One region of the Crassaminicella indica genome, then DNA from elsewhere that is predicted to be linked to it. Evidence: riboswitches for the same ligand, from Rfam matches in the RefSeq annotation. Region 1 holds a riboswitch; each other region holds the start of a gene.

Region 1 (6,146 bases):
TTCTCAGCTTAAAATGCAAAATGCTTTAGATAAATTTGAAGAGGTGCTAAAAGAGGTACCAAGAGTAAGAGAAGACTTAGGATATCCCCCACTTGTAACGCCTACAAGTCAAATCGTAGGAACGCAAGCAGTGTTAAATGTAATTACTAAAGAAAGATACAAGATGATTCCAAAGGAAGTAAAGGCTTATGTAAAGGGAATGTATGGAAAGCCTACTGTAAAAATAAAGCCTGAAATAATTAAAAAAATTATTGGAGATGAAGAAGTGATCACTTGTAGACCTGCAGATTTAATCGAGCCTCAGCTACAAAATATTAGAAATGAAATGAAAGAATATCTAGAACAGGAAGAAGATGTACTATCTTATGCATTATTTCCACAAGTAGCTGTAGAATTTTTCAAGTATAGACAGGCGAAAAAGTATAAAATAGATAGCGATTATGTTGATAAAGTATTAAAGACATATCCAGTATAAAAAGGGGGAATTATGATGAATTTTGAATTATCAAGAAAAAATAAAGAAATATCTCCATCTCTTACACTTGCTATCACAGCAAAAGCAAAAAAAATGAAAGCAGATGGTATAGATGTAGTAAGCTTTGGAGCTGGAGAGCCTGATTTTAATACACCAGAGCATATCAGAGCTGCTGCTATTGATACGATGGCAAAGGGGCTTACAGGATATACTGCGGCATCGGGACTTCCTAATTTAAAAATGGCGATTTGTGATAAATTAAAAAATGATAATAATTTAGATTATAGTTCTGAAAATATTGTTGTTTCTAATGGAGCTAAGCATTCACTATTTAATGCATTGCAAGCAATATGTAATCCAGGGGACGAGGTGATTATTTCTGTTCCGTATTGGGTAAGCTATCCAGAGCTTGTAAAGCTTGCAGATGCCAAACCGGTTTTTGTTGAAACTTCAGAAGAAGAAGGCTTCAAATATACAAAAGAAAGCTTATTAAGAGTGATCAATAAAAATACAAAGGCGATTATTTTAAACAGTCCAAATAATCCAACAGGTACAGTTTATACAGAAAATGAATTAAAAGAAATTGCCGAAATTGCAGTAAAGCACAATATTTTCATTATTTCTGATGAAATTTACGAAAAATTAATATATGATGGAAAACATAAAAGTATTGCTTCTTTAGGTGATGATATAAAAAAATTAACTATTGTGATTAATGGTATGTCAAAGGCGTATGCTATGACTGGATGGAGAATAGGATATTTAGCAGCAGACAAAGAAATTATTAGCATTATTAATAATATTCAAAGTCATGCTACCTCTAATCCTAATACTATTGCACAGTATGCGAGTATAGCTGCTTTAAAGGGAGATCAAAAACCAATATATAAAATGATAGAAGCATTTGTAGAAAGAAGAAATTATATGGTTGAAAAGATCAATAGTATTGATGGATTATCTTGTAGAATGCCAGAAGGAGCATTTTATGTAATGGTAAATATATCAAAAATTATAGGAAAGACCTTTAATGGATTTACTATTAATAGTTCAATGGATTTTGCAGAGTATTTACTAGAGAATGTAAACGTAGCAGTAATTCCAGGGATCGCTTTTGGTGCAGATAATTATATTAGATTATCCTATGCTACTTCTCTTGAAAATATTCAAGAAGGATTAAAAAGAATAGAAAAAGCTATTCAATAATAAAATAATTGTTTTGAAAAAGCATCTGTGAGGATGCTTTTTTTTTCATGAAAATATATTAAACTAATTGGAATATATTTCTATGTGTTTAGCATAGTATATTAGCATAAAAACGCATAGAGGATGTGAACCTTATGTTCATAGTTGTTACGAAAAAAAGATTGTATAAAGTAATTATAGCTTTACTAATTGTGTGTTTGTTGATGATATGTATTTTTATAAAATGCAGGAAGAATACAAAAACAAATGGAGAGCCAGTTGGATATGTAGTATTGGTGATTGATGATTTAGGTTATCATGGGGATGGAATGGAGGAGCTGTTAAAATTAGATATACCTATTACAGCTGCGGTAATGCCTTTTTCACCATTTACAAAGAGTGATGCAGAAGCTGTACATAAAGCAGGTATTGAGGTAATAATGCACGTACCAATGGAGCCAGTTGTTGGGAAAAAGGAATGGTTAGGACCGAAGGGAATTACTTGTGACTTATCTGATGAAGAAATAAAGCTTAGAATAAAAGAAGGATTAGATGAAATAAAATACGCTGTAGGGATGAATAATCATATGGGTTCAAAAGCTACACAAGATAAAAGAGTAATGAAGGCTATCCTAGAAATTGCAAAGGAGAATAATTTATTTTTTTTAGATAGCAAAACAAACCCTAATTCTATTGTAGCAGATGTAGCAAATGAATTAGATGTTATTTGCTTTGAAAGAGATGTATTTTTAGATAATATAAAAAATCAAAGGGCAATAGAAAAACAGTTGAAAAAACTTGGTAATATTGCTTTAGAAAAAGGGTATGCGATAGGAATAGGACATGTAGGAGCTGAAGGAGGAAAAGTAACAATCAATGCTATAAAAAATATGTATCCTATTTTAGAAAAAGAAGGAATTAAGTTTGTAAATTTATCAAAGTTAAAGAGAAATTTACATTAATATGTGAATATGGCAATAGGTTGACAATATGGTAATAAATGCTATAATGTGAATGATATGAAAATTAAATAAAATAGTGTAAGGATTTAGGGAAAAGGGTGAAAATCCCTTACTGTAGTCGCAGCTGTAACCGGCGATGAAAATCAGAATATGCCACTGTCAAATGAATGGGAAGGCCTGATTGGAAGATGACCCGGGAGTCAGAAGACCTGTCGTTACATACTTTTGTAATCCTCCGACTTAGAGGAGAAGAAGAATATTGGTGTTAAAACACAGAAATATCTATTGGGTAATTAAGTATTTTTGAATGATCCCAGTATAAGTACATCTGAATCCTCTTCCAGGTTGGAAGGGGATTTTTTCAATATACGTATTAGGGGGAATGAAGTGTGAAAAAAATAAAGAGCTTGATTACATTACTTCTTGTAATCTCAATGGTATTTTCTTCATGTGGATTTAGTATGGCACAGGGGAAGGATACGGATTCGAAATCGAATGTGGTAGTTATAGATGGTGTTAAATATAAGGGGTATAAAGGACCTGTACAAGGAGAAATCAAATATAAGGAAGGCAGGCCAGCAAATCAGAATTCAAAGGTATATAAAGCATCTGGTGATATTGAAAGTCCATATCATGTTGATTTAGTTGTAACTACTGATTTTGGTCATAAAAAAATATATGCAAAAAATGTTGGGCTTGTAAAAGATGAAGTTGGAATGGAAGTATTATTTAGAAATTTAGATATTCAAACTGCTTATGGTGGTGGGTTTGTGAATGCGATTAATGGGATTGAATCAAAGTTTACATTTTATACAGGAAAAAATAGAAAAAAACAAGATTGGTTTTATTGGGTAAATGGTATTTTGGCGCCAGTAGGTATAGCTGAATATAGACCAAGTCCAGACGATGTAATATGGTGGGATTATCATGATTGGAGTATAACTATGTTTGCACCAGCTGTGATTGGTTCTTATCCTCAGCCTTTTAAAAATGGATTCTGGGGGAAAAATCCAGGAACAGTTATTATGTATACAGATGGCTACAAAGACGAGGCAGAAAAATTAAAAGCGAGTCTTATAAAACAAGGGGTGAAAAAAATAGATTTGGCAGCTTACAATCCAAAAGCTTTAGAAAAGCCAAAGAAATATTATATATTATTAGGAACATGGAATAAACTAGCAAAAAAAAGCAAGCTAATGAAGGATATCAATAGAAAAAATAAATTAATTGGAACGTATGTGAAATTTGAAGGAGGAAAACTAAAAGCTTTAGATTTTAAAGGAAAGACTATTTCATCTTATGATCATGCTGGAGCTATTTATGCTTATGCAGCAGGAATAGGAAGTGTTAATCCAATATGGATGGTTACAGGAACAGATGATGAATGGGTAAATAAGGCATTAGATGTACTTATTAATAAACCAAAGTCTATTGATAGATATTTTAGTGCAGTTATATCAAAAAACGGCATAGAAAATGTACCGTATGTTCATTAAAGGATGTGAAAGAATGAAAAAAATAGGGTTTTTAGTGAGTATCCTGATTTTTATAATTTGTTTTTCAATTATAGGACAAGCTCAAACTATTGACATAGAAGTAAATGTTGGTTTTGATGGAAAAATAAAGCTTGGTGGAATGAATCCTATAAAAATTATTTTAGATGCTAAAGAAAATGAATTGGTAGGAGATCTAAAAATATATGTAGGAGAAAGAATTTATACTCATCCTATAAATTTGAAATCAAATACTAAAAAAGAATATATGTTTTCTATACCTGTTTTGAAAGAAAATGAAAAGCTAGAGGTAAATATTGAAAAAGATGGACAAGTTATAGAAAATAAGACGATTACTTTAAAAATTCTTCCTAAAAATACAGTATTTATAGGTGTTTTAAGTGATACTCCTGAAAATTACTATGGAATAAAGGAAATGCATAAAGGTTTATTTCATGATAAAAATATTGAAGTAATCAAATTAAATGAAGAAATGTCGTATACCGTAAAGGAATTAGAAAATTTGAACATATTAATTCTTGATAATTTTTATACAAATAATCTATCAAATGAAAGTGAAGAAATATTGAAAAAATGGATTGCTAATGGAAATATATTGTTAATTGGTGATGGAAAATATGCATATAAAAATTTAACAGGATTCCTTAAAGGGATAGAAGAGAAGAAAAATATAGGGGATGGATGGGTGATCCCTGTAAAAGGTAATGCATTTATCAATATGATAAATAAAAATATTACTCCTTTTGGGATAAATAAAATATTAAATAATGACAATTTAGATAAAAGAATCAATGCTTCAAAGAACCTTTATGGAGCAGCAGATTATTTATTAACACCTAATTACAAAACAGTATGCTTTTTATTTTCATTTTTAATAATTTATATTCTTTTATTAGGAATCTTTATGTATTTTGGAAAGAAAAAATGGTTATTCTCATCGATAATTATGATTGCCTGTATTGTTTTTTACGGATTTTCTTTTATAGGAAATCTTGATAAGCTAAAGGCTGTCAGTGCAGCCGTAAAAATATATCATCATGGGTTAGATTGCTATAAATTTACTAGTATTTATCCAGATAAAGAAGATAATATACGTCTTCAATTTGTTAATGGTCATTTTATAGATGTGCTTAATGGCACAGACTATGTATTAGACCCAGTTGATAAAAAGGTAGATTATATTATAAAAAAAGATGAAATAGATACAAATGAACCATATTCTTTATATAGAGAAGAAACACAATGCATAAAAACACATAATATTATGGCTTATATAGATAATGATACCTTTAAGGGGGAAATCATCAATCCAATAGCAGACAAGATGTATAATTGCTTTTTACTTGTAGGTGATACGGTGATTCCTTTAGGTGATTTAGATGGAAAAGAAAAGAAGCGTATAAATTACAAACTAGATCATAGCTTGAGAAATCTAGGAGATTATAATTATCTTGAAAAAATTTATGAAACAGCGGAATTAGATGATTATGAAAGACAAATGTTTGAATATTATTTTTATAATATAGATGCATTTTCATATACTAATCATCTTATCGGTTTTAGTAAGGGGCTCGAAAAAGTAAATGTAAAGGACGGAAAAGGAAATATTAAGGAAATAGCTTGTAATGTATTTGATTTAAATATGAACTATAAGGAAAATGTATATATTCCTTGTGAGATTATTAAGCCTATTACAGATTTTGAAGAAAATGAAGATAAAAGAGAATTTATTTTAGAAGATGGAAAAGAAGTAAAAGTATATTATGCTATACCTAAAAATATCTATGTAAAAGCTATTAAACTTTATACAAAGGTTGATGGAGGCAGAATTGATTTAGAAATTTATAACCAAGAGGAAAATATCTGGGAAGAGCTGACTTCTGAAAAGCTAAAGCAAGAGGCTGTAACAAAATATATTTCAAAAGGTCCTCTTATGATAAAAATAAAAGGAGAAGGAAGAATGATGCTTCCTCAGATTGAGATTAAAGGAAACAAAAGGGAAGCAGGTGGTGG
Region 2 (6,146 bases), 1.4 Mb from region 1:
GCTGGATATCCTTCTACTGTACCAACATAAACACTTAAATTATTGTCATCGATTACATATTGTAAATCAGCATAACATGCATTTGCAGGATGTTCTGTTCCATGTCCCATCACTACAACAGCTTGTCCTTCTTTAAGCTCTGGTAATTGTGATTTTAATGCATCAACAGCCACTTGATAATCTTCCTGATGAGTTAGGATAGGTCTTCCTAATACAAACTTTTCAAAAGTTCCATCATTATATTTTCTAAGTTCTTCTTTGATATCACTGTACTCAGCACCAGGCATAATATGTAATGGTTGAACAATTACTTCCTTAAAGCCTTCTGCTTTTAATTTATCCATTGCCTTAGCAACTGTATCCACTTCTATATTATCTCTGTCCTTTAACTTTTTGATAATAATATCAGAAGTAAATGCCCTTCTCACTTCATATTCTGGGAATGCTTTTTGTATTTTTTCTTCAACCGCATCAATTGTAACCTTTCTTGTGTCTGCATAGCTTGTTCCAAAGCTTGCAACTAATATTGCTTTTTTCACTTCCTTACTCTCCTCTTTTGCTTGATCTTGTTCTGCAGATGTTTCTTTTTTTGCACAACCTGCAAAACCAGCTACTACCAACATCAACGCTAAAATAAAACTTAAAATTCTAATCTTTTTCATAATACCACCCCTTATATTTTTATATCAGCTTTAACAAAAAGTTAAAACTGTAAAAAACATTTTTATAAGCTTGGTAGAATAACCAAACCTTTCTCTTCAGTCTTTCTTATAGCTACACCAAACAATTCCTTGATCAACTCTTTTGTCATCACATCCTCTGTTTTTCCATATTTCGAAATTTTCCCATCTTTTAATGCCAATATTCTATCACTAAACATATGTGTTAAATTCAAATCATGCATAATAGCTATAACAGTAAGATGCTCTTTCTCAATACAATCCTTTAATAAATTTAAAAAATAAATAGTATACTGAATATCCATATTTGAAAAGGCTTCATCTAAAAATAATACCTTTGGCGTTTGGGCTAGAGCCTTTGCTAGCATAACTCTTTGTTTTTCTCCCCCACTCAATTCAGTAATAGGAATATCAGAAAATTTTAGCGTATCTGTCATCTCCATGCATTCTCGTACTATCTTCATGTCTTTTGGGGTTAAATTCTTCATACGACTCTTAAATGGATTTCTTCCCATCATCACAACTTCTAAGCATGTAAAAGGGAATCTAATATCTACATTTTGAGACACAAAAGCTATTCTTTTACTTAAATCTTTTATACTATAGTCTTTCAAGCATTTATTTTGAAAATAAATATTTCCACTATATTTATGAAATTGTCCTGTAATCAAGCTAAGTAGGGTAGTCTTTCCTGAACCATTTGGCCCAATAATCGTTGTAAATTTTCCTTGTTCAATAAAAAAACTAATATCATGTAAAATTTCTTTATCATCGTATGAAAAAAATAAATTTTTTACTTTATACATATTAGCCCCCTTTACTTTAGTGCAGCGATTTATTTCTCGTCATAAAAATATATATGAAGAATGGTCCTCCAAGCAATGTTGTAAGCACACCTACAGGAATTTCTATATTCATCAATACTCTTGCACCTGTATCTGCTACCAATAATAATTCTGCACCAAGTAATGCTGAAAGAGGAATCAAAGTACGGTTATCAGACCCAATACAAAATCTAAGCATATGTGGCACAATAAGACCTATAAAGCTGATAATCCCACTTACAGATACGCATACAGCCGTAATGAATGAACCACATATTAAAAAAATCCTTCTTACACTTTGTGTATCAATACCTAACAATTTTGCTTCTTTCTCTCCCAAGCAAAGAAGATTCAAATCCTCTGAAAAATATATACAAATAATTATACATAATATTATCATCGGAAAACTCATCAAAACATGTTCCCAGCTTCTTGCTGATAAGCTTCCCATTAACCAATTCACAATAGGTGCAACGTTTTCTCCTGCTAGATTTTTTAAAAACTTAATACCAGCTGAAAGAATAGATGTCACTATAATTCCAGCAATAATCAAATTTGAAGAGCTTAAAACTCCTTTAACCTTAGCAATAGAAATCACAATACCTAATGTTATAAATGCACCAATAAAAGCACACGCTGTTATAGGAACTTGAAAATTATCCATCAAAAACATATTTATAAAAAGTGCTAGTGCTGCTCCAAAGGCTGCTCCAGATGAAACACCCATAGTATAAGAATCTGCCAATGGATTCATAAGCAACGACTGAAAAACAGCCCCTGAAACTGCCAAACCACTTCCTACTATCATTGCTGTAAAAATTCTTGGAAGCCTTACATTCCAAACAATAGCCACATAAGAAGCTTTTATATAACTATACACAGACTCATTTCCTGTAATTTTTCCAAATATAATTTTTACAACATCATAAGCACGAATATTTGCTCTCCCTAAATGAACTGATGAAAAAAAAGTGATAATCAATAAAACTAAAAAACAAATACCAATGATTTTCTCTTTATACCGTTTTTGCTGTATAGTCAAAGCCAAATTATTCTCCATAATTCCTCCAGTGGTAAAGTTTCACAAAATACATAATAAAAAAAGAGCTTCTCGGAAAGCTCTATATACACAGTAAAATGGTTTTAACATATCAAAATCTCCATTTTTTACTAGTCTATTCTACTTTCCCTCCGAAAGAATGAATATTAACAATTAGGCAGGTCTCCTGGCTTGGCTTCATTTTACTCCTTAACCTTCCCAAAGCAAACAGCTTCAGTGGTTTTAAAGTTTCATCCACCTCACAGTAGCGGGGGCTGCAGTGGCTTTTACCACTTTCCCTTTTAATTCTTAAAGAAACCTAATATTCTGTATGAATTTGTCAATAACACCTTTAATTATATATAATCATAAAAAGCATGTCAATAATAAGATTATTTTTAGTTTTGAGTATACAAAAACAAAACAGACTACTTAATTTTATATATTTTCGGTTTTAAAAGCTTATATTGATTAATTAGATTGATTCTGTTAGAGTTATAATTGAATTTAAAAACAGGAGGCAGCAATGAATAAATGAAGCATATAATTGAGATCAAAAAAGTAACAAAAAAATATGGAGATTTTACAGCTGTAGATAATTTAAGCTTAAAGATTCAAAAGGGAAGCTTTTTTGGCCTCTTAGGTCCTAATGGTGCAGGAAAAACTACACTTATTAAAATGCTTGTAGGGCTATTAAAGCCAACTAAGGGAACTATCCTTATTGAAAACCAAAAAATGAATCGTGACAATACTTTCATCAAAAGTAAAATTGGCATTGTTCCTCAGCATATCAACCTCGATAAAGAACTTTCTGTAAGAGAAAATCTTATTTTTTCTGCAAAGCTTTATAAAATAAAAGGAAATCAACTTCATCAAAAGATTGAAAAATTATTAGCTTTTTCAGATCTAAAGTCTATAGAAAATAGACTTAGCAAAAAATTATCTGGTGGTATGCAAAGAAAATTAATGATTACTAAAGCATTGGTTAATGATCCTGATATTCTTTTTTTGGATGAACCTACTGTAGGAATTGATGTAAATCATAGAAGGAAAATATGGGATATGCTAAAAGGAATGAAGGCTATGGGAAAAACAATCATTCTTACAACTCACTATATTGAAGAAGCTGAATATCTTTGCAATCAAATAGGTCTTATGGATCAAGGAAAAATATTTTATTGTAATACAAGCGATGCTTTAAAAAACAATCTTGGTAAATTTACTGTCGAATATTTTAATACAGAAAAAATAACAGAATATAAGTATTTTCAATCTATAGAAGAAGCAAAAGAATATGCTCATTCACTTGATACACATTATATTTTGAGAAATACAAATCTAGAAGATGTTTTTTATAATTTTACGAATAGGAAGGTACAATAAATGGAAGTTTTCACAATACTTTGGCGAGAATTTGCTTTTTTCAAAAAAAGAGCTTTCAAAATTACTTCTTCTGCAGTCATCACTCCTCTTTTATATTTATTAGCATTTGGATGGGGACTAGGAGCAGATGTTTCCATAGAAGGATATAGTTATCTACATTATATTATTCCTGGAATAATTGCTATGTCTACAATGCATACAAGCTTTAATGCTGTAGCCATTAGAATTTCTGTAGCAAGACTTCACGAAAAAAGCTTTGAATACTATCTAACAGCACCTGTAAATATGTATTTATTAACACTAGGCTACGTCATAGCTGGAGCATTACGTGGTTTTTATGCGGGATGTATCATTTTAATAGTCTCTTATCTATTTGGTGCTTATATCAATATTACATTTTCTTTTTTGCTAATATGCTTTTTGAACAGTCTTCTCTTTGCTGCTTTTGGATATTTTGCAGCAATGGTCATAAATACTCATTATGACATGAATCGCTTCACAAGCTTTGTCATTACACCTATGACCTTCTTATGTGGAACATTTTTTTCATTAGAAAAAATGCCATATATTATAAAAAGAATCATAGAGATACTTCCTCTTACCCATGCTATAATGGGGCTAAGAAATATCGCACTCAAAGGAATTACTAATTATTTTTCAATATTTATATTACTTACATACTTTTTAATCCTTTATGCCTTAGGTGTATATGCAAGCTATAGAGAAATATAAAACCATTTTTAGAAAGGAGGAAAACGAATACACTCGTATTCGTTTAAAGCTTATGTCAAAATTTTATGGAATTGGTACTGGCCCTGGAGACAGCTCTTTGGTTACAGTAAAAGCAGTAAACACACTTAAAAAATTAGATGTTCTTTTTGCTCCTCAACCAAAGGAAGGGGGAGAAAGCTTAGCTTTATCTATTGTCAAGGAATATATTTTACCTAAAACAGAAATAAAGCAAAGACACTTTCCAATGAATTTCAATGATGAAGAAAGAATAAATGCTTGGAATAAAATTGCAAAATCAATAGAAAATGAAGTAAAAAGTGGAAAAAATGTGGGCTTTATTACTTTAGGAGATCCAATGCTTTACAGTACTTATGTTTATATTTTAGAACTTTTAAGAGGAAAAGTAGAAATAGAAACAATCCCGGGAATCAGTGCTTTTTCAAATATTGCTTCAAGTCAAAACTTTCCTCTTGTCATGGACCGAGAAGCTTTGGTAATACTACCATGTACCGCTGATGAAGAAAAAATTGATTTTACGTTAAAAAATTATAACTCTATTGTACTAATGAAAGTATATAAAAATTTCAAGGAAATAATTAAAAAGCTTAAAAAATACGATTTAATCAAATATGCAATCCTAGTAAGCAATTCTTCTCAAGACCGTGAAATAGTTTATCATGATTTGGAAAATATTAGAGAGGATCAAATATCATATTTTTCAACTATATTAATTAACAAAGAAAACTACCACAATAAGTAAGTATCTTTAAAAGATTAGCCAAATATTTTAAGCCCGTAAAACCTTCTATATAAACAACAGAGGTTTTACGGGCCATTTTATATACAAATCAACGTAAAAAATCCATTAATATCCTAATATATGATAGCCACCATCTACATGAATATTTTCACCTGTTACACCGCTGCTTAAATCACTACATAAAAAAAGCGCTGTATTTCCTATCTCTTCTGTATTTATAAGCCTCTTCATAGGAGTTTTTTCTTCAAATGCTTTTAACATCGTATTAAAATCTTTAATTCCTTTTGCTGCTAATGTTTTTATAGGACCAGCAGAAATTGCATTTACTCTTATATTTTCTTCACCTAAATCATGAGCTAAATACTTTACACTAGCTTCTAATGCTGCTTTTGCTACACCCATTACATTATAGTTTTTAACTACTCTCTCTCCCCCTAAATATGTCAATGCCACTATACTTCCTCCATTAAGCATAAGAGGCTTTGCATATTTAGCAACTGATACTAAAGAATACGCACTAACCTCTTGTGCCATCATATATCCATCTCTTGATGTATCTACATAGCTTCCTTCAAGCTCTTCCTTTTTTGCATGAGCAATGCTGTGTACAACCCCATGAAGTGTTTCAAATTCACCTCTTAATATATCAAATGTATTTTCTATTTCTGTATCTTTTGTCACATCACAAGAAAGCAAAAGTACATCCTTCATGCCCTCTTGTTCAATAA
Region 3 (6,146 bases), 760 kb from region 1:
CACCACATCTTCACTATAAATATAAATAGACTTTTTATGAGGCGATAGAAGCTTTAATATATTTTTTAAAAGTGTTGACTTGCCAGAACCATTTGGTCCTATAATACAGGTAAACTTTTTTTCTGCTATTTTCACACTAATATTTTTTAATATGTTATTTTCTCCAAAGCTCCAGTTCAGATGATCTATTTCTATTGGATAGGTCAACTTTTTCACCTCATAGCATTTTGTTTTTTACTTTTATAAAGGATATAAATAAAAAAAGGTGTACCAAACAATGATGTAATAACTCCTACTGGAATTTCTGTTGGAGGCATTAAGGTTCTTGCTAGGGTATCTGCTATAACCATAAATATTGCCCCCATAACCAATGTAAAAGCAATTAGCACTCTATGATCTGGACCTATTATTATCCTTACAATGTGTGGAATGATCAGCCCTACAAATCCAATAATTCCACTTACTGAAACTGCTGATGCTGCCACTATAGAAGCTAAAATAAGAAGGAGCTTTTTTATTTTTTCTACTTCTACTCCTAAACTTTTTGCTGTTTCTTCTCCCATCAGCATCAAATTCAAATCCCTAGCAAACATAGTAAAAAATATACACCCTATTAATACAACAGGAGCACAAAATATCACATGCTTCCAACTTGCAGAAGAAACACTTCCCATCGTCCAAAAAACAATCTTTTCAATTTGTTCTTTGTGAAATGTCATTATTAATGATATTAGTGAAGACAATAAAAAGCTTAAAGCTATTCCTGCAAGTAAAAGTGTTATTATAGGGGTCTTATTTCCAATCTTAGCTATATAATAAACACTTAATGTCGCTGTAATAGCACCAATAAAAGCCATAATAGCTATTGCCCAAAAACCTATGAAGGTTGCTTCTAAGCCAAATACAATTGCAATAGTTGCACCAAAAGCAGCTCCTGATGATACCCCCAACACATAAGGATCTGCCATAGGATTTTTAAAAATACCTTGAAATATTACTCCCGATCCTGCTAAAGCCATACCAATCAATGATGACAATATAATTCTTGGTAATCTGATCCCTAAAACAATTAATTTTTTTGACTCATTAATAGCATCTGCTACAACATATTTCCCTATAAATGGAATATTGCTACATAAGATTTTAACTGCTTCCACAAAAGATATATCAGAAACACCAAGAGTACTTACAAATAAAATTAATACGCACAATAAAAATAATAGAAAAATAAATAAAATTTTATAGCCTTTCCTTTTCTGTATGTAGGTCATATACTTTCCTCACTTTAAAGCATAACAAGCTTTATTATCATAATCTGCTATTTAAATAATTCTGGATGTATTATTTTTGCTAATTCATAAAGACCATCTGCAAGTCTTGGTCCCTGCCTATCGAGAAGATTATTATCTATCTCAAACAATCTTCCTTCTTTCACTGCTGTCAAATCCTTGTATCCATTTGTATTCATAATTCCCTTCTTTGCATCATAATACTTTGAGCATATTAATATATCTGGGTCCTTCTCTATTAATTTTTCTAAGCTATACTTCCATCCAGTTGTATCTCTAGCAGCATTTTTCCCTCCTGCCAAGTTTATCATTTTATCAATAAATGTTCCCTCTCCTGCAGTATAATCTCCACCTGCTCCATAGCTTACCACATAATAAACTTCTGGTCTTTCTGCATTTTTTACTTTATCTATAACATTTTTAACTTGATCCTTCATACTAGATATGATTTTTTCTGATGCTTCTTGTGCATTAAGCACCTTCCCTAATTTACCGATTATTGCATAAGCTCCTTCAAAGCTTTCCTCTCCATAAAGAACAATAACCTTTACATTCAATTCCTCCAATTTGTTTAGTACATCTTCCTTAAAATGAGTAGATGCAACTACTAAATCAGGCTTTAAAGCTACAATTTTTTCAATATTTGGTTCCATAAGACTTCCTATACTCGCTATCGATTTTACTTTTTCTGGATAATCACAGTAATCTGTTCTTCCTACTAATTTTTCACCTGCCCCTAAAGCAAATATAGTTTCTGTTATATTTGGAGCAATAGATACAACTCTCTTAGGCTCACTTTCAATTATAACCTCCCGATTGTAAGAATCAACAATTGTAAGTGGATACTGACCCTTTTTTTCAGCTTCTTTTTGTTCTTCTACTTTTTCATTTGTTTTAGCACAAGAACAAAACAATATTATAGAAATGATGATCATAAATATTGATATCCATCTATTCTTTTTAAGCACAACTACACCTCCATCCTATTTTGCATTTATTATATTTTGTGTAATTTTTATTTATCTATTCAAATGCTTTATTTGGAACAAGCTTTATGTTTTTTCATATATTATTACAAAAGGAGGTACAAGCTAAATGAATTATTATCCATATAATTATGATCTATATTTAAAGTATCAAAAATGTCTTTATCGTGTTTGGCAATTACAGTATATCACTTATCAGCAATATCAACAATTAAATAAAATCCCACCCTTTGCTAAGCTCACTGATGAAGAACTAAAAAAAATTCAGCAATGCGAAAAAGAATTAGGAAACAAATATTATTTAATTGCTTTTGAAAAAACCGTAAAAAATCTTATGCAGCGGCTAAAAATTCAATAAAAAAGAGCCTTCACTAGCAAGGCTCTTTTTTTATCTATATATAAGATTTTTAATGGGCCTTTCATTATGAATAAAAGATTGCTTTAATTCCTTCCAAAAAACTTCCTTTAGTTCTCTTTTATTTTTTACAGACTTTCGAAGGAATAAGTTTTCATACACTTTATCTGCTTTCATATTTCCTGTTATCATTCTACTGTTGCTTTTTAATTTTTTATACATAGACATACTAACCACCATATTAAGCTCTCCTTTCAAATTCAAATCAATATACCATCTTTATAAGACTTGAACTTGATTAGGTGGTTCTGGAAAGTGGCCATAAGAAACAAATTTTAGTAGTTTAATATAATTGTCTGAAAATATGGTATCTAGTGGGAAAGGGATTAATGTGCTTAATCCATATACTAAATCATTCATTCCTATCAGCCTCCTTTCCTAAAACAATAAAGTCCTGTCAGAAGACAGGACAAAACATACTCCATATAAAATAATATGTAAGCTTTTACTTTGTTTCCTGGCCTTCCCACCGAAGGTAGTAACATACACAATAGGCAGGTCTCCTGACTCATGAATCTTCCTACTCCCTCTCCCCTTCCCGTTTTCACAGTGGGTTGCTTGAGGTTTCGTCATCATTTACAGTAGCGGGGGCTGCGCCGGATTTTCACCGAACTTCCCTATTAAACCTTAAAAAAGGTACCTAATGCAATCACCATATTTAATTTCATCTCATTATACCATTAAGTATCCAAATCGTCAATAAATAAAATATCATGAATCTCTTTTTTTATCTTTATTAAGCTTTCATCCTCTAAGCTTCTTTTCTCTTTCGCAGTAGCAATCTCAAAGCTCTTTTTTATTTTGACAGGTGCCTTACTAAAAATATAAATCCTATCCCCTAAGCTTATGGCTTCTTCTATGTCATGTGTTACAAAAATCACTGTTCTCAGATCTTTCATCCATAGCTTAATAAAAGCATCAATAAGCTCTCTTTTTATCTTTAAATCCAATCCCTTAAAAGGTTCATCCATAAGTAGAATATCAGAAGGATATGCAAAAGCCCTAGCAATAGCAACTCTTTGCAGCATTCCACCACTAATATCCTTTGGATAATAATCTTCAAAGCCTTCTAAATTCACCATTTTTATATATTGGGATATGATTTTTTCCCTTTCTTCCTTTGAATAAACATCCTTTAATACAAATTCAATATTCCCCCATACACTCTTCCACGGTAGAAGCCGTGGTTCCTGAAAAAGATACCCAATAACTTTATCACCAAATCCTAAAAATTCTCCTGCTTCAGCTTTAACAATTCCACTAATCGTATTTAACAAAGTAGTTTTTCCACATCCTGATGGACCCAAAATACAAGTAATATGTTCTTGTGGAATATTTATATTAAAGTTTTCAAATACTACAAGCCTTTGATAGCTTTTATATAACTGTTGAATCTTTAGGGTCATATTAACCTCTCCATCGCATAATCTTTTTTTCTAATATTCTTATAGCTCTTTCAAATATAAAGCTTAATAACACAGCTATCACTGTCCATGCAAAGACATTTTCTGTTTCAATATAAACCTTTGCATTGTAAAGGCTTGTACCTATCGCAAAATTTGGCTGACTTAGAACTTCTGCTGCAATAACAGCCTTCCAGCCTATTCCCATAGCAGTAGAAACGCCTGCTAAAAAATAACGTGAGATCGCTGGAAGATATATTTCTAAGATAATTCTATATTTTCTCACATGGTATATTTTAGCCATCTCTAAAAGCTTCACATCTACACTTTTTATTCCTTCAGAAACATTTACACATATAATAGGAAAAGCCACTAAGAAACTAACAAAAATTGGTACATACTCTGTCTTAAACCAAATTAATGCTAAGATAATAATAGACATAATAGGGGTAGATTTAATAACCACTAAAATAGGCTCTATAAGCCTTTCTAAAAACAGATGACTTCCTGTTAATAAGCCTATCAAAAGTCCTAAAGAACAAGATAAAAAAAATCCGATGCATCCTCTTTTTATAGTCATTAGCACTATTTTAAAAAAATTCTCTGATTTCATCAAAATCAATAAACTTTTACATGTAGCTTCAGGAGAAGGGAGAATGATCTTCGAAGCAATTATTTCCGAGCTCATTCTCCAAATAAATAGTAAAAGCAATATAGATAATATTGTAGGAAGCTTATTTTTTATAGTAAAAATTCTCATCTGGAAGCTTTCCTCCCACAGCTTTTGGTGAAAAATCATAAAGCACCTTCAAATATCCCTCTACTGTTTTTTGCGATTTTTGTGCATCCTGAAAAACAATATTGCATCTCGGAATAGCTAACTCAGCCATTTTTGCCTTCATACCAATACCATGCTTTTCAACTAGCTTTCCAGCCTCTTCATTGTTTTTATTTACCCAATTAACAGATTTTTTATATTCTTCCAAAAAATTATTCACAATTTCTGGATTTTCTTTTGCAAACTCTTCTCTTACAACCAAACAGCCTTGCACTAACGCTGCACTTTCCCCTAGTACAGCTTGCCATTCCTCTTGAATATTCATGGTAATTTTTGCATTTTTATTTTTCATACTAACCATTGTTACAAATGGCTCTGGAAGTACTGCTATATCTACCTTCCCAGCAGCTACAGCTTGTGCAAGCTCAGCATGAGATAATGTATAATCTAGTACAACATCTTTTTCTGGGTCTAATCCATTTTTTTGTAGTAAATACTTAAATACTACATCAGGATTTGAACCTTTTGCTATAACGTTAATCTTTTTCCCCTTTAAATCATCCCAATCATTAATAACCTCTTCTTGACTCATCATATAAAGAACACCCAATGTATTTACAGCCACAAGCTTATAACCTGCTCCCTTATTATAAAGCTTTGCTGCTACATTTGTAGGAAGAGCTGCAAAATCAACCTCTTTTGATAATAGCTTCGAAACCAAAAGATCAGGACTTGCTACTACCTCATAAGAAGTATCTATATTTTTCCCTAATGAAGGTTTTTCTTCAAACATTTTTATCATCCCTATAGAAGTAGGTCCTTTTAGCCCAGCAATCTTTACAGCTTCTTTTTTGTTTTCATATTTAGCTTCTTTTTTTGAACAACCTACAGCAGTAAAAAGCAGCACTAAAATCATCATAAAAGATAATACTTTTTTCATAAAAATCCCTCCTCATTAACATTAAAAAAGAAATCTATAAAGATAAGTGAATGACTTCGATAACTTTTTCAAAAGTTATCTGGAATAAACTATCTTTTATATTTCGTTTAAACAACAAAATAACTATCCTCAGTATAACACAATTTTTAATTGGAAGCTTAAAACCATTTTTAATTTTTTAATTGATAATGATAATTATTATTGACAAAACAGTTGTAGTTTGTTATTATAAACACAAGTGATAATTGTTATCATTTAGAAGGGTGGCGTTGGTATGCTTCAAATAGAAAATAAACCTGTTTGTTTTAAACAAAGCAATGATAATTTTATAAAAT

Evidence for each region. Region 1 has a riboswitch for cobalamin ahead of KVH43_RS07510 (DUF4430 domain-containing protein). Riboswitches for the same ligand answer to the same signal wherever they lie in the genome.
Region 2: linked by a shared signal. The riboswitch ahead of KVH43_RS01045 (FecCD family ABC transporter permease) and the one ahead of KVH43_RS07510 (DUF4430 domain-containing protein) in region 1 are both predicted to bind cobalamin.
Region 3: linked by a shared signal. The riboswitch ahead of KVH43_RS03790 (hypothetical protein) and the one ahead of KVH43_RS07510 (DUF4430 domain-containing protein) in region 1 are both predicted to bind cobalamin.

The regions. Positions count from the first base shown of each region.
Region 1 covers NZ_CP078093.1:1,560,089-1,566,234, forward strand. The annotation lists gene KVH43_RS07495 (oxaloacetate decarboxylase subunit alpha) at 1-475, shown strand, start outside; gene KVH43_RS07500 (pyridoxal phosphate-dependent aminotransferase) at 491-1,678, shown strand; gene KVH43_RS07505 (divergent polysaccharide deacetylase family protein) at 1,813-2,619, shown strand; cobalamin riboswitch at 2,685-2,850, shown strand; gene KVH43_RS07510 (DUF4430 domain-containing protein) at 3,009-4,115, shown strand; gene KVH43_RS07515 (hypothetical protein) at 4,129-6,146, shown strand, end outside.
Region 2 covers NZ_CP078093.1:180,409-186,554, forward strand. The annotation lists gene KVH43_RS13350 (sirohydrochlorin cobaltochelatase) at 1-662, opposite strand, end outside; gene KVH43_RS01040 (ABC transporter ATP-binding protein) at 725-1,486, opposite strand; gene KVH43_RS01045 (FecCD family ABC transporter permease) at 1,503-2,564, opposite strand; cobalamin riboswitch at 2,704-2,881, opposite strand; gene KVH43_RS01050 (ABC transporter ATP-binding protein) at 3,078-3,926, shown strand; gene KVH43_RS01055 (ABC transporter permease) at 3,927-4,658, shown strand; gene KVH43_RS01060 (cobalt-factor II C(20)-methyltransferase) at 4,636-5,418, shown strand; gene fabI (enoyl-ACP reductase FabI) at 5,524-6,146, opposite strand, start outside.
Region 3 covers NZ_CP078093.1:795,303-801,448, forward strand. The annotation lists gene KVH43_RS03770 (heme ABC transporter ATP-binding protein) at 1-216, opposite strand, end outside; gene KVH43_RS03775 (FecCD family ABC transporter permease) at 213-1,271, opposite strand; gene KVH43_RS03780 (ABC transporter substrate-binding protein) at 1,319-2,257, opposite strand; gene KVH43_RS03785 (hypothetical protein) at 2,385-2,633, shown strand; gene KVH43_RS03790 (hypothetical protein) at 2,664-2,870, opposite strand; cobalamin riboswitch at 3,167-3,349, opposite strand; gene KVH43_RS03795 (ABC transporter ATP-binding protein) at 3,371-4,096, opposite strand; gene KVH43_RS03800 (ABC transporter permease) at 4,098-4,853, opposite strand; gene KVH43_RS03805 (ABC transporter substrate-binding protein) at 4,828-5,811, opposite strand; gene KVH43_RS03810 (DUF3793 family protein) at 6,086-6,146, shown strand, end outside.